Regions from separate parts of the Streptomyces sp. NBC_00019 genome, predicted to be linked through region 2. Evidence: riboswitches for the same ligand, from Rfam matches in the RefSeq annotation. Region 2 holds a riboswitch; the other holds the start of a gene.
What was found. A riboswitch is a leader RNA that binds a small molecule or an ion and turns the genes downstream of it on or off. The one in region 2 is predicted to bind S-adenosylmethionine.
Positions count from the first base shown of each region.

Region 1 (15,400 bases), 1.7 Mb from region 2:
ACGACCTGGGCGACCTCCCCGCCTACTCCGCCGTCGACAAGCTCCGCTCCGACGGCGTCCCCGGCCTGCTGGTGTGCAGCGCCGGCAGCGAGGAGGTTCCCGAGCTGAAGGACCGGGCCGATCTCGTCGTCGACGGTCCGCAGGGTGTCGTACGGCTGCTGCGGGCGCTCGCCGCTCAGCTGGGCTGAGCGTCGTCGAGCGCGTGCAGCTGGTCCAGGAACCACTGGGCCGGCGGCAGCGCCGTCGCCGCCGCGGCCAGCCTCTTGGTCCGCTCGGCCCGCTCCTCCACCGGCAGGGTCAACGCCTCGTGCAGGGCTCCCGCCGTACCGATCACGTCGTACGGGTTGACCACGATCGCGTCCTCGCCCAGCTCCTCGTACGCCCCCGCCTCCCGCGACAGCACCAGCACGCATCCTTCGTCCGACACGACCGGCATCTCCTTCGCGACCAGGTTCATGCCGTCCCGGATCGGGTTCACCAGCGCCACGTCGGCCAGCCGGTACGCGGCCAGCGAGCGTGCGAAGTCGTCCTTCACATGCAGGACGACCGGCTTCCAGCCCGGCGTCCCGTACTCCGAGTTGATCTCCTCCGCGACCCGCTGCACCTCCGCCGTGTACTCCCGGTAGACCGCGAGGTCCTGCCGCGACGGGTAGGCGAACGCCACGTGCACGACCCGCTCCCGCCACTCGGGGCGGTCGTCGAGCAGCTGCCGGTACGCCAGCAGGCCCCGGACGATGTTCTTGGACAGTTCGGTCCGGTCGACCCGGACGATCGTCCTGCGGCCCTCGCCGACCTCCGCCCGCAGCGCCGCCAGCCGCTCGTCCACGTCCGTCTCGTGCGACCGCTTCCGCAGGAAGTCCGCGTCCGCCCCGAGCCCGTGCACACCGACCCGGGTGTCCCCGAGGCCACCGACGATCTGCGCCGCGCACGCCTCGAACGCCGACGCCCACCGCCGGGTCAGGAACCCCAGCCGGTCCGCACCCAGCATGCCCCGCAGCACCTGCTCGGCCACGTCGTCCGGCAGCATCCGGAAGTACTCAGGGGGCGCCCATGGAGTGTGCGAGAAGTGGCCGATCCGGAGGTCGGGGCGCAGCTCGCGCAGCATCCCGGGCACCAGCGTCAGGTGGTAGTCCTGCACCACCACCGCCGCGCCCTGCCCCGCCTCCTCGGCCAGTGCCTCGGCGAAGGCGCGGTTGTACGTCTCGTACGACGCCCACTGGCGTCGGAACTCCGCGTCGAAGACCGGCTCCAGCGGGGTCTGGTACAGCATGTGGTGGACGAACCACAGGACCGAGTTCGCGATGCCGTTGTACGCGTCAGCGTGCACGTCCGCGGGGATGTCGAGCATCCGCACCCCCTGCTCGCCCTCCCCGCGCCGTACCGCCTCGCGGTCGCCGTCGGAGAGCGCCGAGCACACCCACAGCGCGTCCGCGTCCGACCCGATCGCGGAGAGGCCGGAGACCAGCCCGCCGCCACCGCGCTTCGCGGACAGCGAGCCGTTCTCCTGAACCTCGTACGAGATCGGGCCGCGGTTGGACGCGACGAGCACCCGGGCACCCTTGTCAGCCTGCGTGGAAGCCATACGCCTCAACCTAGCCCGACCCGTAAACGCTCAAACGTACGGTTCGCCGTATACGGGCTTGTGGGCGCCGTAATACGGCCCTCCTCAGGCGACCTTCCGGGACGCGTACTCCACGATCTCCACCATCGGCGGCCGCTCCTCCGTGTCCACGGAGTACGTCCGTGGCTCGAAGCCGTCCGCGCCCCGCTCGAACTGGGTGAGGGAGGGGCGGATGAGATGGCCGCGGGCCAGCCGCAGCTGGGCCGTGCGGTAGATCGCGGCGGACATCCGGCCCAGGGCCTGCCCGTCCTGGTGGCGGTGGATGCGGACGCCCACGTCGACCTGGGCCAGCGCGTCCAGGCCCACCAGGTGCAGCGCGTCGACCAGCATGCCGAGCTCGACGCCGTAGCCGACCGGGAACGGCAGCTGTTCCAGCAGGGAGCGGCGGGCCGCGTACTCGCCGCCGAGCGGCTGGACGAAGCCGGCCAGCTGGGGCCAGTGCATGTTCAGCAGCGGGCGGGCCATCAGCTCGGTCACCCGGCCGCCCTGGCCCGCCGCACCGCCCAGCGGGCGGTCGTACATGCCCTTGACGAGGTCGACGCCGGGGTCGGTGAGCAGCGGGCCCACGATCCCGGAGACGAAGTCGGAGGAGAACTCCTTCAGGTCGGCGTCGATGAAGCAGACGATGTCGCCGCGGGTCACCAGCAGCGAGCGCCACAGCACCTCGCCCTTGCCGGGCACGGCCGGGAGACGGGGCAGGATGTCGTCGCGGTGGACGACGGTCGCCCCGGCCGCGGCGGCGACCTGCGATGTACGGTCGGTGGAGCCCGAGTCGACGACGACTATCTCGTCGACGAGGGGGACCTGCTGCATGAGGTCGTGACGGATCACGGAGACGATGTCACCGACCGTCTCCTCCTCGTTGAGCGCGGGCAGGACGACACTGACCGACTGGTTCGTGCGTTGCTTGGCGGCCAGGAGCTGGTGGAGCGGGCGATCGGTCAGGGACCAGGACCGGGTGGTCAGCCAGCGCTCGACTTCGTTCAGCACAGTGCGCGGCTCCTCTGCGTTCTCTCGGCGAGTATGCGATCACGCCGAGTGATCCATCTCGCGGTTCGGACGACTATCTCAACTGTCCTGGTCGTCGGTTACAGTCTTGAACAACGCGGATGACCATCGCATGTCGAGGGTGGCCCGCCGTTCACACAACTTCATACCGCTCATCCAGAGGGGCAGAGGGATACGGCCCGATGAAGCCCCGGCAACCCTCCAGTCGGTTTCTCACGCGCGTGAGGCTCCCGACTCGGGAAGGTGCCAAATCCGTCTCACGGCGAGATGCGTCGTGAGGAAGATGAGGAGAAAGGGCCTCGCCTCTCATGGCTGCGCAGACTGTTGCAAGCACCACTGAAACCACCGTAGACCTCGGCCCGGCCGCGGCGCTCAGCTGCCGCGAGTGCGGTCACCGCGTCCCCCTCGGCCCGGTCTTCGCGTGCGAGGAGTGTTTCGGCCCGCTCGAGATCGCCTATGACTTCTCGGCCTATGACACCGAGGAGCTCCGCAAGCAGATCGAGGCGGGACCCGCGAACATCTGGCGCTATGCGCCGTTGCTGCCCGTCCCCGCGGACGTGGCCGACAAGCCCAACATCAACCCGGGCTGGACCCAGCTCGTCAAGGCCGACAACCTGGCCCGCGAGCTCGGTGTCACCGGCGGTCTGTATGTGAAGGACGACTCCGGCAACCCGACGCACTCCTTCAAGGACCGCGTCGTCGCCCAGGCCCTGGAGGCCGCGCGCGCCTTCGGCTTCACCACTCTCTCCTGCTCCTCCACGGGCAACCTGGCCGGTGCCGTCGGCGCCGCCGCCGCCCGCGCCGGCTTCCGTTCCTGCGTGTTCATCCCGCACGACCTGGAGCAGGGCAAGGTCGTCATGGCCGCCATCTACGGCGGCGAGCTCGTCGGCATCGAGGGCAACTACGACGACGTGAACCGCTTCTGCTCCGAGCTGATCGGCGACCCGGTCGGCGAGGGCTGGGGCTTCGTCAACGTCAACCTGCGGCCCTACTACGCCGAGGGCTCCAAGACCCTGGCGTACGAGATCTGCGAGCAGCTCGGCTGGCAGCTTCCCGACCAGCTGGTCGTGCCGATCGCCTCCGGCTCGCAGCTCACGAAGATCGACAAGGGTCTGCAGGAGCTGATCAAGCTCGGGCTCGTCGAGGACAAGCCGTACCGGATCTTCGGCGCCCAGGCCGAGGGCTGCTCGCCGGTCTCCGTCGCCTACAAGGCGGGCCACGACGTGGTGCGGCCGCAGAAGCCGAACACCATCGCCAAGTCCCTCGCCATCGGCAACCCGGCGGACGGGCCGTACGTCCTGGACATCGCGCGCCGTACCGGCGGTGCGGTGGAGGACGTCAACGACGAGCAGGTCGTCGACGCGATCAAGCTGCTGGCGCGGACCGAGGGCATCTTCGCGGAGACCGCGGGCGGTGTGACGGTCGGTGTCACCAAGAAGCTGATCGAGAACGGCCTGCTGGACCCGACGCTGACCACCGTTGTGCTGAACACGGGCGACGGACTGAAGACCCTGGATGCGGTGGCGGGTACGGGGCTCACTGCGACCATCCGCCCCAACCTTGACTCGTTCCGCGAGGCCGGCCTCGTCTAGGCCCCCGCAACCCTGACCGGAGGTTCAACCGTGAGCGTCAACGTCCGCATCCCCACCATCCTGCGCACCTACACCGGCGGACAGGCCGAGGTCGCCGCCGAGGGCGCGACCCTCGCCGAGGTCATCGCCGACCTGGAGAAGAACCACACCGGTATCGCGGCCCGCGTCCTGGACGACCAGGGCAAGCTGCGCCGCTTCGTCAACGTGTACGTCAACGACGACGACGTCCGCTTCGAGCAGGGCCTGGAGACGGCCACTCCGGACGGGGTCGGCGTCTCGATCATTCCCGCCGTCGCCGGAGGCTGACCGAGCCCGGTCGTTACCCTCGGTAATGTCGATTACCAAGAGTTCATCGAATTGCCCCCTCCGTGAGAGAAGCGGAGGGGGCAATTCTCTATGGTTGAGCGCGGTACAGTTGGGGAAGCTGCTCCACCCCCCATGCCAGCCGCATATGAGTTCTCACTTCGGATGCGACGAGAAGTAGCCAAAGTGTGCGGTTCTTTTATGAACTTTGTTCCTTTTGTGGAGCCCGACTTGCCCAGAATTCGGGCGAATTCTCACTACATTCCGGACCCTTCGCGTCCAGAATTCTCGTCCGATTGACCTGTTGCAGACGGCAGTTGGACAGATACATTCAGCCGCGGTCGACGCGTTCCGGCGCACGCCCCCAATCCGTGGGGGGTGAGGTCTGACCCGGATCCGCGAAGTGTGGATCCGTGCAAGGGCCAGTAATAGGGGAGTTAGGCATGGCTCAGGGCACCGTCAAGTGGTTCAACGCGGAGAAGGGGTACGGCTTCATCGCGGTCGACGGTGGTGCGGATGTATTCGTCCACTACAGCGCGATTCAAATGGACGGCTACCGCACCCTCGAGGAAGGTCAGCGGGTCGATTTCGAGATCTCGCAGGGCCAGAAGGGGCCGCAGGCGGACATGGTTCGCCTTGCGACAGGCTGAAGCACGCGCCGGGTAACAGCAGCGTCGTTCTTCGTTCTTTTTCGGAGGGCTCGTACCCCATGGGGAGTCATGGGTACGGGCCCTCCGGCATGTCCGGACCCCCTCCGGCACCTGCCCGGAGCCCGTTGCGGGACCTGCCCGGAACCCGTGCGGGACCTGGACGATCCCTGAGAGGCGCTTGCACTCGCAGGGGTCGAGTGCTAATCATTGGCGTTAGCACTCTGAAGGTGAGAGTGACAAAGAAGGACCGGGTCGGTGAGGCCCGCAGGCCAGGTGGGGCAAGGAACCACGAGGTGTGCGAGCCGTCCGTCGCGGGCGCGGGCGCGGTCCGAAGGAATCACCCCCAGTCCTGGAGGGACCACTTCACATGGCCAAGATCATCGCGTTCGACGAGGAGGCGCGGCGCGGCCTCGAGCGCGGCATGAACCAGCTCGCGGACGCCGTCAAGGTGACGCTCGGCCCCAAGGGTCGCAACGTCGTCCTCGAGAAGAAGTGGGGCGCCCCCACGATCACCAACGATGGTGTCTCCATCGCCAAGGAGATCGAGCTCGAGGACCCGTACGAGAAGATCGGCGCCGAGCTGGTCAAGGAAGTCGCGAAGAAGACCGACGACGTAGCCGGCGACGGCACGACGACCGCGACCGTCCTGGCCCAGGCCCTGGTGCGCGAGGGTCTGCGCAACGTGGCCGCCGGTGCCAACCCGATGGCTCTCAAGCGCGGTATCGAGAAGGCCGTCGAGGCTGTCTCCGGTGCCCTGCTCGAGCAGGCGAAGGATGTCGAGACCAAGGAGCAGATCGCTTCGACGGCCTCCATCTCCGCCGCCGACACCCAGATCGGCGAGCTCATCGCCGAGGCGATGGACAAGGTCGGCAAGGAAGGCGTCATCACCGTCGAGGAGTCCCAGACCTTCGGTCTGGAGCTCGAGCTCACCGAGGGTATGCGCTTCGACAAGGGCTACATCTCGGCGTACTTCGCCACCGACATGGAGCGGATGGAGGCGTCGCTCGACGACCCGTACATCCTCATCGCCAACTCCAAGATCGGCTCCGTCAAGGACCTGCTCCCGCTCCTGGAGAAGGTCATGCAGTCGGGCAAGCCGCTGCTGATCATCGCCGAGGACGTCGAGGGCGAGGCCCTGTCGACCCTGGTCGTCAACAAGATCCGCGGCACCTTCAAGTCCGTCGCCGTCAAGGCTCCGGGCTTCGGTGACCGTCGCAAGGCCATGCTCGGCGACATCGCCATCCTCACGGGCGGCGAGGTCATCTCCGAGGAGGTCGGCCTCAAGCTGGAGAACGCGACCCTGGACCTCCTGGGCCGCGCCCGCAAGGTCGTCATCACCAAGGACGAGACGACGATCGTCGACGGCTCGGGCTCGGCGGACCAGGTTGCCGGTCGCGTCAACCAGATCCGCGCCGAGATCGAGAACAGCGACTCGGACTACGACCGCGAGAAGCTCCAGGAGCGCCTGGCCAAGCTCGCCGGTGGCGTCGCCGTCATCAAGGCCGGTGCCGCGACCGAGGTCGAGCTCAAGGAGCGCAAGCACCGCATCGAGGACGCCGTGCGCAACGCCAAGGCGGCCGTCGAGGAGGGCATCGTCGCCGGTGGTGGCGTGGCCCTGCTCCAGGCCTCCGCGGTGTTCGAGAAGCTCGAGCTGACGGGTGACGAGGCGACCGGCGCCAACGCCGTGAAGCTCGCCCTGGAGGCCCCGCTCAAGCAGATCGCCGTCAACGGTGGTCTCGAGGGCGGCGTCGTGGTCGAGAAGGTCCGCAACCTGACCGTTGGCTGGGGTCTCAACGCGGCCACCGGTGAGTACGTCGACATGATCGCCGAGGGCATCATCGACCCGGCGAAGGTCACGCGCTCTGCCCTGCAGAACGCCGCGTCCATCGCCGCGCTCTTCCTCACCACCGAGGCCGTCATCGCCGACAAGCCGGAGAAGGCCGCCGCGCCTGCCGGTGGCGGCATGCCGGGCGGTGACATGGACTTCTGATCGACCTGACGGTTGATCAACGTCCTTGCCGAGGGCGGCACTCCCTGCACAGCCAGGGGGTGCCGCCCTCGGGCGTTTCCGTATGTCAGCCGAGGTCGTAGTGGGAGCCGACGGCGGGCTGACCGGTGTAGTTGGGCCCGGCGGCCGGGTCCGCGCCGACGTACCGGAACGGAAGGGTGAAGGACCGCGGGCCGCGCAGGCTGAGCCGGTGGTGCCGGGTGTCGTGACGGAACCCGGCCGCGCGCAGGGCCGACACGGCCGTCCGCCCGGCCGCCGATCCGTCCGGCCGGCGGATGGAGTCGGGGTCGAAGTGCGCCAGCAGCAGGCCCTCGGGGGTCAGCCAGGACGCGGCGCGGGTGAGGAGGCCGAGCTGGTCGCCGACGTAGTGCAGACCGTGGACACAGGTGATGAGGTCGTAGGACCGGCTCGGTGCCCATGACGTGACGGAGGCGACGATCTCCTCCAGCGCGGGCGGGGCCGGTACGGGTATGAGAGGCCCCACCAGATCGACGGCCGTGAGCACGGCGTCGGCGGGCAGACGCGCGGCCGCCTCCCGCAGGGCGCGGCCCTCGCCGCTGCACAGGTCCAGCCAGGAGGGATCGGGGCGGTCCGAGAGGTGGGCCACGGGGTCCAGGCCCAGCTCGCGGGCGTAGCTGTTGACCCCGGAGAGGCCGCGCTCGCGGTTCATGGTGTTGTTGGCGACCACGGAGGACGCCTCCAGTTCGGGCGCGGAGAGCAGCGGGGGCTTGGCCATGTGGCCATTCTCGGGGGCGGGGTGCGTGTCCGGGATCACAGGGCTCGCGGAATGTCTGTGGCGGACGAGGTGGTTGACTCCTACATGCGTATGTCCATGCGCATGCACATACCGACCGGTACCGGTGCCGGACGGACCCTCCCCGAGGAGTACCCCCACGTGACCGCCCCCGCCTCCCGTGCCGCCGAGGTCCTCTCGCGGCCGATCGCGATCAACGGCCTGACCGTCCCGAACCGCATCGTCATGGCGCCGATGACCCGCAACTTCTCCCCGGGCGGCATCCCGGGCGCGGACGTGGCGTCGTACTACTCGCGCCGCGCGGCCGCGGGCGTCGGCCTGATCGTCACCGAGGGCACCTACGTCGGCCACGACTCGGCGGGGGAGAGCACCCGCGTCCCGCGCTTCCACGGCGAGGAGCAGCTCGCCGGCTGGGCGAAGGTCGCCGAGGAGGTGCACGCGGCGGGCGGCACCATCGTCCCGCAGCTCTGGCACATCGGCATGACCCGTACGCCGGGCAAGGGACCCGTCGCGGACGCCCCCGCGGTCGGCCCCTCCGGTCTGCGCCCCGGCGCCGACGAGCCCACCGGTGTGACGATGACCCAGCGCGACCTGGACGACGTCATCGGCGCCTTCGCCGAGGCCGCGGCCGCGGCCGAGCGCATCGGCTTCGACGGTGTGGAGATCCACGGCGCCCATGGCTACCTCGTCGACCAGTTCCTGTGGTCGGGGACCAACCGCCGCAGCGACGCCTACGGCGGTGACCTCGTCGCCCGTACGAAGTTCGCGGCCGAGATCGTGGCGGCCGTACGGGAGACGGTCTCCGCGGAGTTCCCGATCATCTTCCGCTACTCGCAGTGGAAGCAGGAGGCCTACGACGCCCGCCTCGCCGAGACCCCGGAGGAGCTGGAGGCCATCCTGAGCCCGCTCGCCGCCGCCGGTGTCGACGCCTTCCACGCCTCCACCCGCCGCTACTGGCTCCCCGAGTTCGAGGACTCCGACCTCAACCTCGCCGGCTGGACCAAGAAGCTCACCGGCAAGCAGGCCATCACCGTCGGCTCGGTCGGCCTCGACGGCGACTTCATCAAGGGCTTCATGGGCGAGGGCTCCCCGCTCCGCGGCATCGACGACCTCCTCGACCGCCTGGAGCGCGAGGAGTACGACCTCGTCGCCATCGGCCGCGCGCTGCTCCAGGACCCGGAGTGGGCGGCGAAGGTACTGGCGGGCCGCACGGACGAGCTGAAGGCCTATGACGCGGCGGCGCTTCAGTCCCTGAGCTGAGCCGAGCCGAGCCGAACTGAGCCGTGCTGAATTGACGGTGTAGGGATCCTCATCTCCCGCTAGCGTGCGGGAGATGAGGATCCTTCATCTCTCCGACACCCACCTCGAACGCACCGACGCCCCCAACCGGCACGGCGTCAACGCCCACGACTCCCTGCGCCGCATGCTCGCCGAACTCCGGCACGTACAGGGCGTCGACGCGATCGTCGTCACCGGTGACCTCGCCAACGACGGGGCGGTGGAGGCGTATACGGCCGTCAGGGAGCTGTTCGGGGAGTTCGCGCAGACGCTCGGCGGGGCGCCTGTCTTCTACACGACCGGCAATCACGACGAGCGTGCGGCCTTCGCCGAGGTGCTGGGCAGTGGGCATCCGGAGCCCGGCCGCGTGCTGGAGTCCGCGGCGGGGGAGCGGGCCGCGGTGAGCATGGTGGCGGGGTGGCGGTTCGTGACGCTGGACTCGCTGGTGCCGGGGAAGGTGCACGGGCATCTCGGCGCCGCCCAGCTCGACTGGCTGCGGGGCGTGTTGGCGACGCCTTCCCCGAACGGCACGGTCCTCGCCTTCCATCATCCGCCCTTCGCGCTGGACAACCCCCTCCAGCAGCTCTTCGGTCTGCGCAACCCCGCCGACCTGGCAGCGGCGGTCCGGGGCACCGACGTCAAGGTGATCCTCACCGGCCACTTCCACCTCCAGCTCTGCGGCCTCCTGGAGTCCGTCCCGGTGTGGGTCACCCCCGGCGTGGTCAACCGCATCGACCTGACGACGGCACCGGGGACCGAGCGCGCGGTGCGCGGTGCCTCGGCCTCCCTGATCGTCCTCGGGGGAGCCGCCGGCCCGCTCTTCCACACCTTCCACGCACGCGACCCCCGGGCCCACGAGACGGTCTACGAGCTGGACGAGGACAAGGTGCGGTCCTTCGTGGAGCAGTACGGCTGACCTGCTGCTCTTGGTTAAGTCAAGCAACTGACTTAATGTATTGACCGAAAGTTGCCTAGGTCAATCACCAGCGCATCGCTATGGAGGCCCCGCCATGTCCGACGCCCCTGCCGCCGCACCACCACGGTCGAATGCCGTGGTCGCGGTGCTGGCCTTCGCCGGAATCGTGGTCTCGCTGATGCAGACCCTGGTGATCCCGATCGTCCCTGAGCTGCCGAGGCTCCTGGACGCCCCGGCGTCGGACACCGCGTGGGCGGTCACCGCGACGCTGCTCGCCGCCGCCGTCGCCACCCCTGTCGTGGGGCGTCTCGGCGACATGTTCGGCAAGCGCCGGATGCTGCTGATCAGCGTCGTCATGCTGATCGCCGGCTCGGTGGTCTGCGCGCTCTCCGACTCCCTGATCCCGATGGTCGTCGGCCGGGTGCTCCAGGGCCTGGCCTCCGGCGTGATCCCGCTCGGCATCAGCATCATGCGCGACGAACTGCCCGCGGAGCGCCTCGCCGGCTCCACGGCCCTGATGAGCGCCTCCCTCGGCATCGGCGGCGCGCTGGGTCTGCCGGCCGCCGCCCTCATCGCCGACAACTTCAGCTGGCACGTCCTGTTCTGGACGTCGGCGGCGCTGGGCGTCGTGGCTCTCGTGCTGGTCTCGCTCTTCGTACCGGAGTCCCGGGTCCGCACCGGCGGCCGCTTCGACCTGGTCGGTGGCATCGGCATGGCGACGGGCCTGGTCTGCCTCCTGCTCGGCATCTCCAAGGGTGCGGACTGGGGCTGGGCGAGCGGCACGACGGTCGGCCTCTTCGTGGCGGCGGTCGTCGTCCTGCTGGCGTGGGGCTGGTTCGAGCTGCGTACGGACCAGCCCCTGGTCGACCTCCGTACGACCGCCCGCCGCCAGGTCCTGGTCACCAACCTCGCCTCGATCGCCGTCGGCTTCGCGATGTTCGCCATGTCCCTGGTCCTGCCGCAGCTGCTCCAGCTCCCCTCGCAGACCGGGTACGGCCTCGGCAGGTCGATGCTCGTCGCGGGCCTGGTCATGGCCCCGTCGGGCCTGGTGATGATGGTGACGGCGCCGATCTCGGCGGCCGTGTCGAAGGCCCGTGGCCCGAAGACGACGTTGATGATCGGTGCCCTGATCGTGGCCGCGGGCTACGGCATCAACATCGCCCTCATGACCGAGGTCTGGCACTTCGTGCTCGCCGCCTGCGTCATCGGCGCCGGCATCGGCTTCACCTACGGCTCGATGCCCGCCCTCATCATGGGCGCGGTCCCCGCCTCGGAGACGGCCGCGGCGAACAGCCTCAACACCCTGATGCGGTCCATCGGAACCTCGTCGGCGAGCGCCATCGCGGGGGTGATCCTGGCCCAGATGACGACCGACTTCGGCGGCTACGCGCTGCCCTCCGAGAGCGGCTTCAAGGTGGTCCTGGCGGTGGGCGCCGGGGCGGCACTGCTGGCGTTCGTGGTGGCCGCGTTCATCCCGCGGCAGCAGCCGGCGGGGGAGACGGCGGCGCCGGTGCCCCAGGACGCTTCCGAAGCGGCCGGGGCAGCGGCCAAGTCATAGACCCGGTGAGCCGGTCGGGCCCGTCACGGTGGCCGTGGCGGGCCCTTCGCCGTCTACAGGTTGCCCAGGGGCTCGATGTCGACCTTGACGGGCGTGCCCCACACCCGCAGCACCTCGTAGTCGGTGAACTCATGGACGAGCCGGTACGCCATGGCGGCCCGGGGGGCGCGCCGCTGGGCGGCGAGATACAGCTCGGCTTCCCCCCGGTCCCGCCTCGGTGTGCCGCACAGCTGCCACTCCTGTCCGTTCCACATCTCGGGCAGCCAGCGCTGCTGCGGCTGCGGCCGGTCGTCGCGCACGCCGTAGCGGGAGGGGGCGGAGGCGGCCTGCGCCGGTGCGGACGGGCCGTTGATCTGGGAGCGCCGGGCGGTACGGCGTCGGGTCTCGCACAGCAGACACAGGTCAGGCGCGTTCTCGTCGACCGGACCGTTGGGGTGCTCGGCGCAGCGGGTGCTGGGAGCGGCGGCATTGGTGCTCTCGTCCAACAGGTCGAGAGCCCGCTTGATGTCGGCCTTGACCTCGTACAGCTTGGTGTCCGGACTGTCGCCGGTCAGGGCCTCGCCATGCTCGCCGAGAAGGCGCAGGGCTCGGCCCAGGGCGGTGAGCTGGGCGTGGTTCATGAGGAAACCGTACCCACCCGCGCTGACAGCGCCCCGCCCTCAGTGCTCCCAGTAGTCGCGGACCGGCAGCTCCACCCAGGCGTCGGGGGGACCGGTGACGGCCCGTGCGTCGGTCGGGCGCAGACCGGCGTAGGCGATCGAGTAGGCCACGGCGTGGTGACAGAAGACATAGTTGGTGAGCACCTCCGCCGGGCTGTCCCCCTCGTCCGGCCCGCCACCGGGATGCAGGTCCCAGCCCACGCCGACGCCGTCGCGGAAGACGCTGCCCTGGTTGCCGCTCTTGGGGTTGGCGTACAGCCCGTAGCAGACCGTGCCGGCGGACAGGAGTTTCTGGACGAGAGGCTGCTGCGGCGCGTAGCCCCAGGGCTGGGTGACGACGCAGCCGCCCGGCACGGTGGTGACGCCGACGAGGCGCAGGGTCTCGTCCATGTCGAAGTCGTACGGGTCGTCCAGCACCGCTTCCATCAGCTCGGGGTCCGCGTCCGTCGCCCCCAGCCGCCGTATCGCCTCCGCGGCGTCGATGCCCGCCACGCAGGCCAGCCCCGTGCCGTCGTAGTACAACTCACCCAGCGCGTCGATCAGTCGACGCCCTTCCCGGGCCACTGCCTGCTCCGCCTCGCTCAGCTCCCGCTCGCCCTCGGGCAGCGCAAACAGCTCCGGTACAGGCCCGGCCAGACTCAGCCGCCCGGGCGACCAGCCACCGAACCCCACCCGCCAGGGGTCGGCCCCGGCCTCGGCCAGCACCCGCGCGTTCTCCGCCCGCCCGGCCACCACGGCGTCCCACAACGCCGTCGTCCCGTTCTCCAGCGCATCCACGTCCCTCACCCGCCGGGCGAGCTCCGCGACGACCTCGGGCGCCCCGAACAGCGCCGCCCGGTGCAGCGGCCGCGACCCTCCGGGCCCCCACGCCTCGGGATCCGCACCCCCGTCGAGCCGCCGCCGCACATCGCCGAGATCCAGCCACCCCCGATAGTCCATCCCGCCCCAACCACCACCGCGCTCACCCACGGAGCCCCCTCCCGTCGTCAGACCCCCACGATGACATCCCCCACTGACACCGCCCCCGACGCCCACCCGCCCGACCATCGCAAGCCGGTCGACCGGCCCTCTGAGGGAAACGGCCGAGATCCGTCCGGCTGGCGGCCGGCGGTGCCCGGGCGGCGAGCCGTACCGCCGGCGACGGCCCCCTCGTCTTCGATCCCGAGGCATTCACCGAACTGACCGTCGCCATCACCGACACCGAGGGCACCGCCCACGAGGCCGTCTACCGCTTTTGCAAGGTCGCCTCGTACGTGGCGAAGCCCGTCGACGTCCTCTACCAGTCCCTCAACGTCAGCGTTCCGGTCACCGTCGACGGAACCGCCGTCGACGCCCGGAACGCCCCCATCCTCTTCGCCAACTCCATGGTGATCTGATCCCCGAACGCCGGAGCCCCCGCGGTCAGGGCGAGGGCTCCGGTGCCGTCGCCGGCGGTCGTCGCAGGCCGAAGAAGTACGTCGTCGCGAACCCCACCGCGTACCCGGTGACCAGCCCGCCCGCGTAGACGGCCACCGCCGTCCCCAGACCCCCGCGCCCCGCCAGCAGGGGGAACAACGCCCACCCCGACGGTCCGATCGCCGTCGACCCCACCTGGTCGCCGAGCATCGCGAACAGGCCGACGAACGCCCCGCCCGCCGCACCGCCCACACAGGCGGTCAGGAACGGGCGGCCGAGCGGCAGCGACACCCCGTAGATCAGCGGCTCACCCACGCCCAGCAAGCCCGCCGGAAGCGCCGACCTGATCGTCGTACGCAATGCCACGTCGTGGCGCAGCCGGACGTAGACCGCCAGACACGCCCCCACCTGTCCCGCGCCCGCCATGGCGAGGAGGGGGAGGAGGACCGTGTGGCCCTGCTGTTCGATCAGGGTGGTGTGGATGGGGATCAGGGCCTGATGGAGGCCCAGCATCACCAGGGGGAGGAAGAGGCCGCCGAGGACCGCGCCCGCGAACGCGCCCGTCGTCGTCAGCAGCCAGTTCGCCGCCGTGCCGATCGCCGAGGAGACCGCGCCGGCCGCGTACATGAGGACGTAGAGCGTCGCCAGGCCGGAGACGAGGACCGTCACGGTCGGGGTGAGAAGGACGTCCAGTGCGCCGGGGACCCGTCTGCGGCACCACTTCTCGACGTACGTCCCCAGCAGAGCCGCCGCCAGCGCGCCCAGGACGCCGCCCTGTCCCGGCGCCAGCGTCACCCCGAACGCCGTCACCTTCGCCACCCCCGGGTACACCACGACCGCCGCGACCGCCCCGCCCAGCACCGGTGTGCCGCCGAACTCCTTCGCGGTGTTGAGGCCGACGAAGACCGCGATCAGGGCCATGAAGGCGGTGGCGATCGCGGCCAGGGCGGGGGTGAGCGACGGGAGCCAACCCAGGTTCAGCAGCAGGCCGTTCAGACCCGCCAGCACCCCGCAGCCGATGAGCGCGGGGATCAGCGGGACGAAGACGTTCGCCACCCGCCGCAGCGCCAGCTTCACCGGGGTCGCGTTGCGCGCCTTCTGCGTCTCCTTCCGCAGCAGCGCCTCGAAGTCGGCCGTCACCCGCGCCACCGCGCCCGGCCCCAGCACGATCTGGTACGTGTCGTCCTCGACCACGCCCAGCACCCCCGGCAGCGCCCGCAGCGCCTCCCCGTCCACCGTCGAACGGTCCACCAGGCCCAGGCGGAGGCGGGTCATGCAGTGGGCGACGGAGGTGATGTTCGCGGGGCCGCCCACGAGGGGGAGGATCGCCGCGGCGGTGTCGGTGTCGTACGAGGTGTTCACGCACCGAGCGTGCTGGTCAGCCGCCCGCCGCCGCCAGCGCGGCACGCAGATGGCCGTCGGACTCCTCCAGAAGGCGGGTGGCCGTGGGGCCGTCCACGCCGGCGAGGAGTGCCAGGACGGCGTTCTTCACCTCGCCGTCGGTGGCCGCCAGGGCCCGCTCGATCTCCTCGTCCGCCGCGCCCGTGGCCAGCGCGACGATCCGGTGGGAGCGGGCGCGCAGCTTCTCGTTGGAGGCGCGCACGTCGACCATGAGGTTCCCGTACGTCTTGCCCAGGCGGATCATCGTGATCGTCGAG
Region 1 covers NZ_CP108302.1:4,915,636-4,931,035, reverse strand. Annotated here, with positions in the region: gene otsB (trehalose-phosphatase) at 1-188, shown strand, start outside; gene OHU89_RS23050 (trehalose-6-phosphate synthase) at 176-1,582, opposite strand; gene OHU89_RS23045 (glucosyl-3-phosphoglycerate synthase) at 1,667-2,611, opposite strand; SAM riboswitch class I at 2,779-2,919, shown strand; gene thrC (threonine synthase) at 2,938-4,221, shown strand; gene OHU89_RS23035 (MoaD/ThiS family protein) at 4,252-4,527, shown strand; gene OHU89_RS23030 (cold-shock protein) at 4,968-5,174, shown strand; gene groL (chaperonin GroEL) at 5,542-7,164, shown strand; gene OHU89_RS23020 (class I SAM-dependent methyltransferase) at 7,250-7,918, opposite strand; gene OHU89_RS23015 (NADH:flavin oxidoreductase) at 8,021-9,196, shown strand; gene OHU89_RS23010 (metallophosphoesterase) at 9,270-10,130, shown strand; gene OHU89_RS23005 (MFS transporter) at 10,225-11,688, shown strand; gene OHU89_RS23000 (hypothetical protein) at 11,742-12,308, opposite strand; gene OHU89_RS22995 (ankyrin repeat domain-containing protein) at 12,348-13,316, opposite strand; gene OHU89_RS22990 (hypothetical protein) at 13,601-13,723, shown strand; gene OHU89_RS22985 (PTS transporter subunit EIIC) at 13,749-15,104, opposite strand; gene murQ (N-acetylmuramic acid 6-phosphate etherase) at 15,121-15,400, opposite strand, start outside.
Region 1: it holds a riboswitch for S-adenosylmethionine, as region 2 does, so the genes downstream of both, thrC (threonine synthase) here and OHU89_RS15160 (aminotransferase class V-fold PLP-dependent enzyme) in region 2, are expected to answer to the same signal.

Region 2 (15,400 bases):
CCCCGTCGAAGACACACGTCACTTCTGCCCCGGTTTGAGCGGCGAGCTGCGAGAGCTGACCGAGCAGCCTGAGCCGCTGCTTCTCCAGGGGCATCTGGGGATAGCCGGTCTTGGTGACGTTGTAGCCGTCGACCACCAAGTGCGCCTGCGGCAGGGCGAGAAGCTGGTCCAGGATCGCGGGGTCGTTCTCGGACAGGGCCCGCGCCGCGATGTCCTTCGGGGTCATTCGTCCCGGTTCGACCGCATCGACGGTCTCGGCCGGCCGTACGGACACCGGCGGCAACGCCAGCTCCCGGCGCAGCCCTTGGGCCGCGTCGAGCACGGTGTCCAGAAGCAGCCGTACCCGCATGTCCTCGACGCTGCGCCCCTCGCGGGCCGCCCTGCGGGTGGCCTCGAGGGCGGCCTCGACCTCGCCCAGGCGGCCCTTGAGCCGCCGGGACTCGACCTCGGCGGCGGAGACCTGGGTCTGCCCCTCGGCGCGTACGGTCTCGATCTCGCCCTGGATCTTGCGCAGGGCGGCCTCGCCGCGCTTGACGTCACTGAGGGCGGCGCGCAGCTTCCGGTGCAGCGATTCGGCTTCCTTCTTCGCCGACTCCAGCTCGGTGCGCAGCCGCTCGGTCTCGGTCCGGGTGTGCTCGCGCGCGTGCGCGAGCTCCTCGCGCAGTCGTTCCAGCTCGGCGCGGCTCTCCTCGTCGGCGCGCTCGGCGTCGGCCCGCTGGGCCTCCTCGCCGGCGGCCGTCACGAGCTTCACCCAGCCGGTGGGGCGCAGCACATAGGCCGCGGCCGCCACGTCGAGCGGATCCGCGGCCGGGGGCGGTGAGCCGGAGTCGAGGGCGCCGGAGAGCTCCGGCTGGGTCTCTCTGAACTTCTCCCCGATCCGCTGCCGGAACAGCGGATCGGTCTCCAGTGCCGCGGCCATCGCGTTACCGGCGAACTTGGCCCGCCGGTTGGGCGCGAACCGCGCGTACTGTCTGAGCTGTGCGGGCAGTTCGCCGACGGTCAGCCCGCCGAAGCCGTCGGACACGATCTGTACGACCCGGCGGCGCACGCCGTCGGGCAGCGGACGGTCGAGCACCTCAGCGGCGCCGTCGCCCGGCCCCCCGCCTGCGCTCTCCACCATCCGTCAACACCCCAACCGTTCCGCGGGGCCCGCTCCCTCAGGAGCCGGCGCCCGGCCTGTCCACGAGTTCCACCTGATCCACGGCATTGCACCAGCGGCAGCGCACCGACTCGATGGTCTCACTGACCACCTCGCGCTCCTCGACCTTCGGCTCACCGGCGAGGTCGAGGTGGACGTACTCGACGACCTTCGACGAGCGGGTCACATCGAAGCGCGTGAGGTTGCCACAGAGGGTGCAGCGCCACCGCGTCGAGGCGGTCGGCAGGGGAACCGTCATCGTGACTGTGCTCATTCCTTCTAGGTCTCTATTGTCCGTGACGCGCCGGTCTCCCGGCGCGTGTGGCCGTAACCCTACGGCCTGGCGGGGACTCGCCGCTGGTCCGTCCATGGCGGCGAGGCGGTCTGTCGGCTTGCGTCCCGTTACGTCATGCTCTGTGTTCATGATCAGCAACTGGAGCGTGGTGGCCGGCCGGGCGAGCAGATCGCTGTGGCGGTCGGCGCCGATGACCTACGGCCTCATCGCCCTGTGCTGCGCGCTCTTCGTGATCGGCCCGGCGGCGGGCCTCAATCCGGCGTACGGCGCCGGCGACGCGCTGCTGGCCGCCCAGCGCGCCTACTTCCACCGCTGGGGCGTGGTCCCCGCAGAACTGTTCGAGGGTTCGGCCAGAGCCGTGCTCACCCCGGCGACAGCGCTCTTCGTCCACGGCAGCTGGGTCCACCTCCTCGGCAACATGCTCTTCCTCTATGTCTTCGGCGTGCTGACCGAGGAACGGATGGGCCGCATCCAGTTCACGCTCTTCTACCTGGGCTGCGGCTATCTCGCCCTCCTGGGTTACGCGGCCGCCAACGCCGACTCCGAGCAGTCGCTGGTCGGCGCCTCGGGGGCGATCTCCGCGGTCCTTGGAGCGTTTCTCTACCTGTTCCCCGGGGCCCGGGTGACAAGCCTGCTCCCGTTCCTCTTCTTCCTCCCTCTGCGCTTCCCGGCCTGGGTCGTGCTGCCCTTCTGGGCGACCCTGCAGTGGCTGGCGGCGGGACAGGCGTCGCACGGCCCGGGGGTGGCGTATCTGGCGCACCTGGTGGGCTTCGGCCTGGGCTTCACCTTCGCGTGGGTGCGATTCGGCCGTGCCACTAGAGTGAAGACCGCCCCAGCTCCGGCCCCCGAGGGAGAGAACCAGCAGTGATCACCGCGATCGTCCTCATCAAGACCAGCGTGGACCGGATCCCCGAGATCGCCGAGTCGATCGCGGCCCTGGACTCCGTGAGCGAGGTCTTCTCCGTCACCGGCACCTACGACCTGATCGCCATGGTCCGGGTCAAGCAGCACGAGGACCTCGCCGAGGTCATCCCCGGCAGCATCAGCAAGATCCCGGGCGTCGAGGGCACCGACACCCACGTCGCCTTCCGCACGTACTCCCAGCACGACCTGGAGGCCGCGTTCGCGATCGGGCTCGACAGCTAGGCGGTGACGTCGAGGGCGGTGATGCCCTCGCTGGAGGCGGTGTAGAGGCGGTTCCCGTGCAGAACGGGGGCCGCCGTTCCGTACTGGAGGGCGCCGACCTCCACCTTCCAGCTCAACTTGCCGGCCCGTGTGAGGACATGGACCTGCGTGGGCGTCAGCAGGTAGATCAGCTCTCCGGCCGGCACCGGCTCCGAGAAGAAGTCCCCGGGGCGGTACTCCCAGAGCCGCTGCCCGTCCTTGTCGATCGCCAGGAGGACCTGCCCCTCCGGCTCGATGCCGAGGAACGCCACGTCGTCCGAGCCGCCGGCCGTGACGAACGCACTGCCGAGCCCCTTCTCCACCCACACCCGTAGGCCGTCGGCGCCGATCCCGAACAAGGTGCCCGCCTCGTCGCCCGTACCGACGGCCACCACGCCCCCGGTCACCGCCGGCCGGTCGACGTCACCGTTCACCTTGGCCTTCCACAGCTCCGCGCCGTCGGCGCCGGCGAGGGCGTGCAGATGGTTGTCGAAGCTCGGCGCGTAGAGGATGTCGTCCGCCACCAGGAGCTCGGCGTGCGGGGATCCCTGGAGCCCGGTGTTCCACCGGCTCTCGCCGCCCGCGTCGTAGGCACGGATCTCGCCGGCGCCTTCGAGGTCGGCCACGGCGTAGCCGACGGCCACCAGATCCCCGACCAGCACCGGATTGGTGACATAGCCCCCGCTGGGTGTGGACTTTCTCCACCGTTGCGTCCCGCCCGCGTTCAGCGCGAGCAACGAGGAGACGGGGGCACCCGCTTCGACATCGCTGACGACGGTGTAGAGGCCGTCCGATGTCACCACCGGGTTCGACACGGTGAGGGTGGCGATGTTGCCGAAGTCGCGCTTCCAGAGTTCCTTGCCGTCCGCTGCGATCGCCCGCAGAGTCCCGTCGGCCATCGGGACGTAGAGCACCTTCCCATCGGGCGACACCGTCCCCAGGGGGCCCTGCGAAGCGCTCGGCCTGGCGGCCGAGTACCGCCACCGGACCTTCGCCCCCGGCTTGCCGGAAGTCGAGGCCTTGTCCGGCGCGGTAGCCCCGCCCGTCTCGCGCCCCTCGTTCCCGGAGTCCCGCAGCCACAGCCACCCGCCGACCCCGCCCCCGGCAGCCACCACGGCCCCGCCGGTGAGGGCCTTCAGCAGCCCACGCCGCGAGGGCGAGGGACCGGGGACCACGGTCTCCGCCGGGACGTCGGGCACCGCCACATCCGGCACCGGCGTGTCCGTCGCCGTCACCGGCGCCACGTACTCGACCCGGCTCTCCCGCTCCCCCGACTCCCCCTGCGGAAGCCACCGTTCGTCACCCTTGACCGCGACGGACTCCGCCGAGGCGGCCCTGAACCAGCCGGACCGTACGCTCTCCCGCAGCGTTCCCGCCGTATGCCCCACGGCCCCGACCACCGCCTCCGGCGTCGGCCGCTCCTCCGGCTCGTCCCGCAGACAGGACTCCACCAGCGCCAGCAGACCCTCCGGGACGCCCTTCAGGTCGAAGTCCCGGGTCAGCACCCGCAGCAGGATCACCGAGTCCTGGCCCTCACCGAAGGGCTCGCGGCCGCTCGCCGCATACGCCAGCACCGCGCCCAGGGCGAAGACGTCGCTCGGCGGGCCGACCTGGCCACCGTTGCGGATCTGCTCGGGCGAGACATAGCCGACCGAGCCGACGATCGCGCCCGTGCGGGTCATCGCCGTGGCCTCCAGCGCCCGGACGATCCCGAAGTCGATGACCCGGGGGCCGTCCGGCGCGAGCAGGATGTTGGAGGGCTTGAGGTCCCGGTGGACCATGCCCTTGGCGTGGATCGCGCCCAGCGCCTCACCCAGCGCCGCCGCCAGCACCCGTACCGCCGGCTCCGGCAGCGCCCCGCCGTCCAGCACCGCGTCCCTGAGGTTCGGGCCCTCCACGAACTCCGTCGCCATCCACGGGTGCTCGCCCTCGGGGTCGGCGTCGACCACGCGCGCGGTGTACGTCCCCGTCCCGCCGACCGTCTGCGCGGCCCGCACCTCCTGCCGGAACCGGGCGCGGAAGGTGCGGTCCTGGGCGTACTCGGACCGCACGACCTTCACCGCAAGGCGCAGTCCCGCCCGTGACTCGGCGAGATAGACCTCGCCCATGCCGCCCGAGCCGAGCCGGCCCCGCACCTCGTACGGGCCGATCCTGCGTGGGTCCGTCGCGCGCAGCACCTGCACTTCCTGCTCCCCCGTCGGCGTGAACCTGTCGAGGAGGCAGGGTATAGCAGGCCCGTCAGCAGGTCAGACCGCCGGGACGCAACGGCCGTCCTCCGTGCGGTACTTCCACTTCGCGCCGTCCTGGACGAGCTCCTTGACGGCGGTCACGAAGCGCTCGACGTGCTCGTCCGGCGTCCCCGCGCCGAAGCTCACCCGGATCGCGTTGAGGGACTTCTCGCCGGGCGCGGCCTCCGGGGCTCCGCACTCGCCCTGGGTCTGGGGGTCGCTGCCGAGGAGGGTGCGGACGAGGGGGTGGGCGCAGAAGAGGCCGTCGCGGACGCCGATGCCGTACTCGGCGGAGAGGGCGGCGGCGAAGTGGGAGCTGTTCCAGCCCTCGACGACGAAGGAGATCACGCCGACGCGCGGGGCGTCGTCCCCGAAGAGGGAGAGGATCCGGACCTCCGGGACCTCGGCGAGGCCTGTCTTCACCTTCTCGATCAGGTGCTGCTCACGGGCGACCAGGGTGTCGAAGCCGGCCTCGGTGAGCGCCTTGCAGGCCGACGCGATGGAGTAGGCACCGATCACGTTCGGGGACCCGGCCTCGTGGCGGGCCGCGGTCTCGTGCCACTCGACGTCCACGCCGCCGTCCTCACGGCGGGTGACCTTGCGGCTCGCGCCGCCGCCGGCGAGGTAGGGGTCGGCGGCCCGGAGCCAGTCGGCGCGGCCCGCGAGGACACCGGAGCCGAAGGGCGCGTACAGCTTGTGGCCGGAGAAGGCGATCCAGTCGACGTCCAGGTCCTGCACGGAGACCGGGTGGTGGGGGGCCAGCTGGGCGGCGTCCAGGACGATCCGGGCGCCGTGCGCGTGGGCGGCGGCGGCCAGCTCACGCACCGGCCACAGCTCGCCGGTGACGTTGGAGGCGCCGGTCACGCAGACCAGGGCCGGGCCGTAGCCCTCTTGAATGGATGCAGTGCGGGCGGCGAGGGCCTGCTCCAGGGTCTCGACGGCCTGCTGCGGGGTGCGCGGGGCGTCGAGGTAGGTGACCCGGGCGTCCTTCCAGGGCAGCAGGCTCGCGTGGTGCTCGGTCTCGAAGACGAAGACCTGGCAGTCGGCGGGGAGGGCCTGGGCGAGGAGGTTCAGGGAGTCCGTGGTCGAGCGGGTGAAGATCAGCTGGTCGTCGGCGCGGCAGTCCAGGAACTCGCTGATCGTCTTCCGGGCGTTCTCGAAGAGGTCCGTCGAAAGCTGCGAGAGGTAGCCGGCACCGCGGTGGACGCTGCCGTAGTACGGGGCGTAGGCCGCCACGTCGTCCCACACGCGCTGCAGGGCGGGCGCGCTGGCCGCGTAGTCGAGGGCCGCGTAGGTGACCTCTCCGCCGGTGACGAGCGGGACGGTGACATCGCTGCCCAGAACGGACAGTGGGGCACAAATGGTCTGGGCGGCGGCAGCGGTGGAGACAGACATGGGGAACTCCCGTGAGAGAGCATGCCGAAGAAGGACATGCGGGGGTGAGGAAAAGGGTGCGCGGAGGCGGGGCTCGGCAGCCCTATCGCATTCGCTTGCTCACGGAAGACTCCCTCGAACGACCAGGACCCCTGGATTCGAGAGGGGCCCGCGCTTGCCGTAGACCTCGCTGCCTACGGCCTGGTCTTCACCCGGGGCACCCCGCCACGGACGGAGGGTTGCCGGACAGTCGGCCGGGGCCTCATGACTGTCACTCATGACCTGGTCAAAGAACGTACGCGATGTGATCGTCGTCCCGCAACCCGTGTCCGGATCGCGGGACGACACTCGTGGACGTCAGGCGTTGCTGGCCGCCGCCCAGCGCTCCAGGGTCCGCTTGGCGGCGCCGGAGTCGATCGACTCGGCCGCCTTCACCATGCCGGCCCGGATCTGGTCCACGAGCGGTGCCTCCGTCGGCGCGAACGCCATCAGCGCCGCGGCCGAGTTGAGCAGTACCGCGTCCCGCACCGCTCCGGTCCCGCCGTCCAGCAGACGTCGGGCGACCTCGGCGTTGAATGACGCGTCCGCGCCCCGCAGCGCCTCCACCGGCACCAGTTCGAGACCGACGTCCCGCGGGTCGAAGGCCTCCTCGCGCACCTTGCCGTCGCGGACGATCCACACCCGCGAAGTGGCCGTGGTCGTCAGCTCGTCGAGACCGTCGTCACCGCGGAAGACCAGCGCGGAGGAGCCGCGCTCGGCCAGCACTCCGGCGATGAGCCCCGCCATCCGGGTGTCGAAGCAGCCGACCGCCGAGGCGGTGACCCTCGCGGGGTTGGTCAGCGGGCCGAGCAGGTTGAACGAGGTCGGGATCCCGAGGTCCCGGCGGACGCCGCCGACGAACCGCATCGACGGGTGGAACTTGGCCGCGAAACAGAAGGTGATGCCGGCCTCGTCCACCACCTGGGCCACCCGCGCGGGCGACAGGTCCAGGTTGATGCCGAGCTTCTCCAGGACGTCGGAGGAACCGCTCGCCGAGGACGAGGCCCGGTTGCCGTGCTTGACGACCTTCGCCCCGGTGCCCGCGATCACGATGGCGGACATCGTCGAGATGTTGACCGTCTTCGCCCGGTCGCCGCCGGTGCCGACGATGTCGACGGCCGGCCCGGGGATGTCCAGCGGCTGCGCGTGCGCGTACATCGCCTCGACGAGACCGGTGATCTCCTCGACCGTCTCCCCCTTGGCCCGCAGCGCCACCATGAACCCCGCGATCTGGGCGTCCGTGGCCTCGCCGCTCATGAAGCGGTCCATCGCCCACGCCGTGTCACCGGAGCTCAGGTCCTGCCCGGCGAGCAGGGCGCTCAGTACGTCGGGCCAGGAACGGCCCGCCGCGATGTCGCCTCCAGCGGGGGTCACAGCGCTCATAAGGCCGCTCCAGGATGTCGTAGAAGAGTGTGCCCCCACCCTATCCAGCCGCAGGGCACGGCAAAGGGCCCCGTCCGGTGTTCGGACGGGGCCCTTCGGCGCGCGTGGCGAGCGCAGCGATCAGTGGTGGCCGTGGCCGCTCGTGATCTCCTTGTACTCCTCGGCGGTCGGCTTGGGGATCTGGGACTCCTCGCCGAAGTAAGCCTTGCTCAGCTTGACCCGCAGCTTCTCGGAACCCTTCACCTTGCGCTCGACGCCGTTGTCGTCGACCGTCGGGCCGATCTCGGCCGGCACGTACTGCTCGTGCGCGGTGAGCGTGTGCAGCGCGTCCTGGGTGAGCGGCTCGTGCACCTCGATGAACTCACCGTGCGGCAGGCGCTTGATGATGCCCGACTCGCGGCCGTGCAGCACCTTGTCCTTGTCGCGGCGCTGGAGGCCGAGGCAGATCCGCTTGGTCGCGACGAACGCGAGCACCGGGGCGACGAAGAACGCGATCCGGACGAACCAGGTGATCGAGTTGATCGACAGGTGGAAGTGCGTGGCCCAGAGGTCGTTTCCACCGCCGATGAGCAGCACCATGTACCAGGTGATCCACGCGACGCCGAAGGCCGTACGGGTCGGCGCGTTGCGCGGGCGGTCCAGGATGTGGTGCTCGCGCCTGTCGCCGGTGACCCAGGCCTCGATGAACGGGTAGACCGCGATCGCGACCAGGACCAGCGGGAAGATCACCAGCGGGATGAACACACCCAGGACGAGCGTGTGACCCCAGAAGTTGATCTCCCAGCCCGGCATCACACGGATCAGACCCTCGGAGAAGCCCATGTACCAGTCGGGCTGGGCGCCCGTGGACACCTGGTCCGGCCGGTAGGGGCCCATGGACCAGATCGGGTTGATCGAGGCGATCGCCGAGATGACCGCGATGACACCGAAGACCAGGAAGAAGAAGCCTCCGGCCTTGGCCGTGTAGACCGGGAACAGCGGCATGCCGACCACGTTCTTGTTGGTCTTGCCGGGGCCCGCGTACTGCGTGTGCTTGTGGACGAACACCAGGATCAGGTGCGCCACCATCAGGCCGAGCATGATGCCCGGCAGCAGCAGGACGTGGACCGAGTAGAAGCGGGCCACGAAGTCGCCGCCCGGGAACTCGCCGCCGAAGAGGAAGAACGACAGGTACGTGCCGACGATCGGCACGGACAGGACCGCGCCCTCCATGAAGCGGACACCGGTGCCGGAGAGCAGGTCGTCCGGGAGCGAGTAGCCGGTGAAGCCGGTGAACATGCCCAGGACGAACAGCAGGAAGCCGAACAGCCAGTTGACCTCACGCGGCTTGCGGAACGCGCCCGTGAAGAACACGCGCATCATGTGCACGAACATGCCGGCGAGGAAGATCAGCGCCGCCCAGTGGTGGATCTGCCGGATCAGCAGACCACCGCGCACATCGAAGGAGATGTGCATGGTCGAGTTGAACGCCTCGGACATCAGCTGTCCCTGCAGCGGGACGTAGCTGCCGTGGTACTCCACCTCGTTCATCGACGGGTGGAAGAACAGCGTCAGATACACACCCGTGAGGATGATGATGATGAAGCTGTACAGGCAGATCTCACCCAGCATGAACGACCAGTGGTCGGGGAAGATCTTGCGCATGTTGGCCTTGGCCAGGGAGTAGATCCCCAGCCGGCCGTCGGCCCAGTCGGCGAGCTTCTCGCCGGCCGGCGCCTTCCCGCGTTCGCGGGCGGGCTCGTTGTTCTCGTTGGTGCTCATCCGCGCTCCCAGAAGGCAGGACCGACAGGCTCTTCGAAGTCGCCCTGCGCTTCGAGGTAGCCCTCGTCGTTCACGGCGATGCGCAGCTGCGGCAGGGCGTGACCGGCGGGGCCGAAGATCACTCGGGCACCGTCGGAGAGGTCGAAGGTGGACTGGTGGCAGGGGCAGAGGACGTGGTGCGTCTGCTGCTCGTACAGGGAGATCGGGCAACCGACGTGGGTGCAGATCTTCGAGTACGCGACGATGCCCTCGTGCGACCACTCGAGCTCGCGCTTGTCCTTGATGTCGTCCGGCTGGAGCCGGACGATCATCAGGGCCGCCTTGGCGATCTCCGTCTGGAACTCGTGGTCGTCCTCCTCCAGGCCGTCGGGCTTGGCGAAGGTGAGCGAACCGACGGCGACGTCCGAGGGGCGCAGCGGCTCGTTCGTGTTCATGTTGACGAGCAGCAGCCCCTTCTTCCACATGGTGTGGCGGAGCTTGGTCCCGGGCAGCGGGCCGAGGTCACGCAGCAGCACGACTCCGGCGAGCGGCACCAGGGTGAGCGCACCGAGCATCGTGTTGCGGATCAGCTTGCGACGGCCGATCGCGGACTCCTTGGTGCCCGCCTTCCAGTCGTCGAAGACCTTCTCGCGGACCTCGGGAGTGGCCGAGATCGGGTGCCGCTCGTCGACCATCTCCTCGTCGGACATCAGCGTGCGGGCCCAGTGGACCGCGCCCGCGCCGATCGAGAAGAGCGCCACACCGAGGGTCAGACCGAGCGCGAAGTTCAGCGCGTTGATGTGACCGATCGGGAAGACGTAGATCGCCTTGTCGTGCGGCACCGCCACGTACGAGGCGATGAAGGCGACCGTGGCCAGCATCGACAGCGTGAACAGGAAGGCGACCACGCGCTCGGAGCGCCGGGCTGCCACCTCGTCGATGTCCTGGACGCGGTGCTCGTGGGGCGGCAGGCCGGGGTCGGCGAACGGGTTCTTGTCGTCCGCGACGCTTACCGCACCATGTGAGTCCTGCTCTGCGGGCAGGTTCTCGTTCTCTTCCGGAATGTCTTGGCTACTCATGACTTCTTGGCCTTTGCGGTCCGGGCGGCGAGCCAGACGGCAACCGCGATGAGCCCACCGAGTCCGAACACCCAAGCGAACAGACCCTCGCTGACCGGACCGAGTCCGCCCAGTTCGAGGCCGCCGGGGCTCTCGGTGTCCTCCCCGTTGACCGCGTCGAGGTACGCGATGATGTCCTGCTTGTTCTGCTCCGACAGGATGGTGTCGGGGAACGACGGCATGTTCTGCGGGCCGGTCTGCATGGCCTCGTAGATGTGCTTCGGGTCGACGCCCTCGAGCTCGGGCGCGAACTTGCCGTGCGTCAGCGCGCCACCCTTGCCGGTGAAGTTGTGGCACTGCGCGCAGTTGGTGCGGAACAGCTCGCCACCCTTGGCGATGTCCGCTCCGTCCGGGCTGTACTCGTTCTTCGTCGGGATGGCCGGACCGGCACCCAGCGAGGAGATGTACGCGGCGAGCTGGTCGATCTCGGCCTGCGTGTAGATGACCTTCTTCTTCGGGACCTGCGCGCCGGGCTGCTGGGCCGGCATACGGCCGGTGCCGACCTGGAAGTCGACGGCCGCGGCGCCCACACCCACGAGGCTCGGGCCGTCGGTGGTGCCCTGACCACCGGTGCCGTGGCAGCTTGCGCAGCCCACGGCGTACAGCTTCTTGCCCTCCTCGATGGTGAGGGACTGGGCGGTCTCATCGGCCTGCGCCTTGTCCGCCGGCGCGAACGCGGCGTACAGCCCCCCGGTGGCCGCCAGCGCGAGGAGTAGGACGACGACCGCCGCCAGCGGATGGCGTCGTCGTGCGGAGAGCTTTTTCACGGATTACCCCGGTGTCAGGATCTTCTGCGTCGATGCTTCTGGAATGTGCGGGAGCGGGCCCTGCTACTTGATCAGGTAGATCGTGGCAAAGAGGCCGATCCAGACGACATCGACGAAGTGCCAGTAGTAGGACACGACGATGGCGGCGGTCGCCTGCTCGTGCGTGAACCTCTTGGCCGCGTAGGTGCGGCCGAGAACGAACAGGAAGGCGATGAGGCCACCCGTCACGTGCAGACCGTGGAAACCGGTGGTCAGATAGAAGACCGAGCCGTACGGGTCCGAGGAGAGCGAGAGGCCCTCGTGCTTCACCAGCTCGGTGTACTCGTACACCTGACCGCCGATGAAGATCGCACCCATCACGAACGTGACGATGAACCACATCCGGAGCTTCTTCACGTCACCGCGCTCGGCGGCGAACACGCCGAGCTGGCAGGTGAGGGAGGAGAGCACCAGGATCGTGGTGTTCGTCGCCGAGAACGGGAGGTTCAGGAAGTCTGCCTTCTCCTTCCAGAACTCGGGACCGGTCACCGATCGGAGGGTGAAGTACATCGCGAAGAGGGCCGCGAAGAACATCAGCTCGGAACTCAGCCAGATGATGGTTCCGACGCTGGTGAGGTTCGGCCGGTTGACCGACGGGTGCGCGTGCCCGGTTTCTACTGTCGTTGCTGTCGCCACGACCGACATTATGTCGGTCCCTTATCCCGCCCTCACTCCCGGGGGTGCCGTTCGGGGTGTCCGCAGGGTGTGTACTGCCCGTATGGCCCATCGCGGGGGTGTTCAAGCGGGTGTTGACCGGCTGTTCAAGGGAGTAGCATCCGCCGCATCGGGCTCTGCCCGTTCATGGCCGTACGACACTGATGTCACGGAGGAACCATGCAGGCGACCGCCACGGTGCTGGTCTACAGCGACGACTCCAACACCCGCGAGCAGGTGCGGCTCGCCACCGGACGCAGGCCCGCTCCCGACGTCCCCCAAGTCGAGTTCGTGGAGTGCGCGACGCCTGCCGCCGTCATCAAGGAACTGGACCGGGGCGGTATCGACGTCGCTGTCCTGGACGGCGAGGCCGTGCCCATGGGCGGCATGGGGCTGTGCCGGCAGGCCAAGGACGAGATCTTCAACTGCCCGCCGGTGCTGCTGCTGATCGGGCGCCCCCAGGACGCCTGGCTGGCCACCTGGAGCCGTGCCGAGGCCGCGGTGACGCATCCCGTGGACCCGGTGGAGTTCGCGCCGGCGCTGGCGTCCCTGCTGCGTCAGAAGAAGGCTCTGAGCGCCTGATACGGCCGCTCAGACCGATTCGGGACGCAGTCTCGCCTTCTCCTCCGGGCGGGGGCCGTCGGGGCTTCCGCCCACCAGGGCGCTGCCGTTGCGCCACTTCTTCCAGCCGAGGTTCCAGTCCCCGAAGCCGTTGCCGAAGGCTTCCATGGTGTCGCCGTAGGAGTTCACGACCTTGACGACGTCACCCTCACGGACGTTGTCGAAGAACCACTCGGCGTTGCCGGTGCTCATGCCCGTGCAGCCGTGGCTGACGTTGGCATAGCCCTGTGACCCCACCGACCAGGGGGCGGCGTGCACGTACTCGCCGCTCCAGGTGACGCGGGTGGCGTAGTAGACGGGCAGGTCGTACGACTCCGAGGAGCCCTCGGAGATACCGATGCTGGTGCCGCGCATCCGTACGAAGTACTCCTTGCCCAGTACGACCTTGACGCCGTTGCGGGTCTCGAAGCCGGGCTTTCCGGTGGTGACCGGGATGTCGTTGATCGCCTTGCCGTTCTTGTAGACCGTCATGGAGTGCGAGGACGCGTCCGTGACGGCGATGACCCGGTCGCCCGTGGTCAGCTTGAGGGGCTTGACCTTGCCGCCCCACAGCCGATCGCTGATCTTGATGCCGTCCAGATTGCTTCGAACCTGGATGGTGGCCTTGCTGGGCCAGTACTCCTTGGGGCGGTAGTGGAGTTCCTTGTCGTCCACCCAGTGCCAAGCGCCTTCCACGGCGGGCATCGAGTCGACCTTGAGCGCGCGCTCCACGATGGCCCGCTGCGCCTTGTCCTTGACGGGCTTGCTGAGTTCGGCCGTGATGGGCTGGCCGACGCCGTACTTGCCCGCCTTGGGACCGAAGGTGACCTTCAGGCGCTTCTTGGTGAGGGGCTTGCCGGTGTCGAAGGCGAGGACCTTGCGGCCGGGCGCCCCGTCCTCGTCCTCGGTGCTCACCCGCACCGTGTAGTGGGCGCTGGCGGCCAGCGGGCTGGTGCTGTGCCAGCGGGTGCCGTCGGCGGAGAGTTCGCCCGCCACATAGCGTCCTGTCGCGTCCAGGGCCGTGACGTCCGTGATGCGCCCGTCGTCGTCCTCGGCGGTGACTTCCAGGGGCTTGTCCGGGTCGGCCTTCTTGCCGTCGCCCGAGGGGCCGTTGAAGGAGATCTGGTCCGCCGCGTCGTACGGCGCCGCCGACAGCGGGCTGCCCTCGCTGCTGCAGGCGGTGCCGCCGGCGGTCAGGGCGACCACCAGCAGCGTGCAGGAGATGACGGTGCGTGTACGCGGAGTCTGGCTCATGACTTCACGCTAGGAAGCTTCGTCAGCGGCGGCGCGGTGGGTAACTCGTACGAGGGAACAGCACTGCTGCAAAAGCGGGAGCCCGGACGCTCCTGTCGGAGTGTCCGGGCTCTTTTGCGCTCAGCTCGTGCTACTGGGTGCGGTTCTCACCGCGGTAGTACTCGAAGACCCAGCCCCACAGGCCGATCATGATCAGCGGCGCCGAGAAGTACATCAGCCACCAGCCGATCGCGATCGACAGGAACGCCAGCGCGCCACCGATGGCGAGCGACAGCGGCTGCCAGCTGTGCGGGCTGAAGAACCCGACCTCGCCGGCGTCGTCCGCGACGTCCGCCTCCTTGTTGTCCTGCGCACCGACGTCGACCCGCTTGGCCGTGAAGCCCAGGTAGAAGCCGATCATGATGCACAGGCCGAAGGCCAGGAAGAGCGCCGTGGTACCGGCAGGCTCCTTCGACCACACGCCGTAGACGACCGCCATGGCGAGCACGAAGACGCTCAGCCACATGAACAACCAGCCTTGGACCTTCACTTGCCGGCCTCCTTGCCACCAGCCAGGGCCTTCTCACCGTGAGGCGCGTTCTCGAGCTGATCGAGAGCCGCGATCTCCGGGTGATGCAGGTCGAACGCCGGGGATTCGCTGCGGATCCGCGGCAGGGTGAGGAAGTTGTGCCGCGGGGGCGGGCAGGACGTCGCCCACTCGAGCGAGCGGCCGTAGCCCCACGGGTCGTCGACCTCGACCTTCTTGCCGTACTTGGCCGTCTTCCACACGTTGTAGAGGAAGGGCAGGACCGACGCGCCGAGGACGAACGAGCTGATCGTCGAGATCGTGTTCAGGGCGGTGAAGCCGTCGGCGTTCAGGTAGTCCGCGTAACGACGCGGCATGCCCTCGGCACCCAGCCAGTGCTGGACCAGGAAGGTGCCGTGGAAGCCGATGAACAGCGTCCAGAAGGTGATCTTGCCGAGGCGCTCGTCGAGCATCTTGCCGGTCATCTTCGGCCACCAGAAGTGGAAGCCGGAGAACATCGCGAAGACGACGGTGCCGAACACCACGTAGTGGAAGTGCGCCACCACGAAGTACGAGTCCGAGACGTGGAAGTCCATCGGCGGCGAGGCCAGGATGACACCGGTCAGACCACCGAAGACGAAGGTGATCAGGAAGCCGGTGGCCCAGAGCATCGGGGTCTCGAAACTCAACGAGCCCTTCCACATCGTTCCGATCCAGTTGAAGAACTTCACGCCTGTTGGCACGGCGATGAGGAACGTCATGAAGGAGAAGAACGGCAGGAGCACACCGCCGGTGACATACATGTGGTGCGCCCACACCGTCACGGACAGACCAGCGATCGAGATCGTCGCGGCCACCAGGCCCATATAGCCGAACATCGGCTTACGGGAGAAGACCGGGATCACTTCGGAAATGATTCCGAAGAATGGTAGGGCGATGATGTACACCTCTGGATGGCCGAAGAACCAGAAGAGGTGTTGCCATAGCAAGGCCCCGCCGTTGGCGGAGTCGAAGACATGCGCACCGAACTTGCGGTCCGCCTCCAGGGCGAACAGCGCGGCCGCGAGGACCGGGAAGGCCAGCAGGACCAGCACCGCGGTCA
Region 2 covers NZ_CP108302.1:3,166,747-3,182,146, forward strand. Annotated here, with positions in the region: gene OHU89_RS15135 (NYN domain-containing protein) at 1-1,120, opposite strand, end outside; gene OHU89_RS15140 (hypothetical protein) at 1,158-1,397, opposite strand; gene OHU89_RS15145 (rhomboid family intramembrane serine protease) at 1,561-2,301, shown strand; gene OHU89_RS15150 (Lrp/AsnC family transcriptional regulator) at 2,298-2,579, shown strand; gene OHU89_RS15155 (protein kinase domain-containing protein) at 2,576-4,780, opposite strand; gene OHU89_RS15160 (aminotransferase class V-fold PLP-dependent enzyme) at 4,844-6,220, opposite strand; SAM riboswitch class IV at 6,366-6,482, opposite strand; gene trpD (anthranilate phosphoribosyltransferase) at 6,557-7,621, opposite strand; gene OHU89_RS15170 (cytochrome bc complex cytochrome b subunit) at 7,742-9,382, opposite strand; gene OHU89_RS15175 (Rieske 2Fe-2S domain-containing protein) at 9,379-10,440, opposite strand; gene OHU89_RS15180 (c-type cytochrome) at 10,437-11,246, opposite strand; gene OHU89_RS15185 (heme-copper oxidase subunit III) at 11,310-11,930, opposite strand; gene OHU89_RS15190 (hypothetical protein) at 12,120-12,521, shown strand; gene OHU89_RS15195 (Ig-like domain-containing protein) at 12,531-13,793, opposite strand; gene OHU89_RS15200 (cytochrome c oxidase subunit 4) at 13,924-14,322, opposite strand; gene ctaD (cytochrome c oxidase subunit I) at 14,319-15,400, opposite strand, start outside.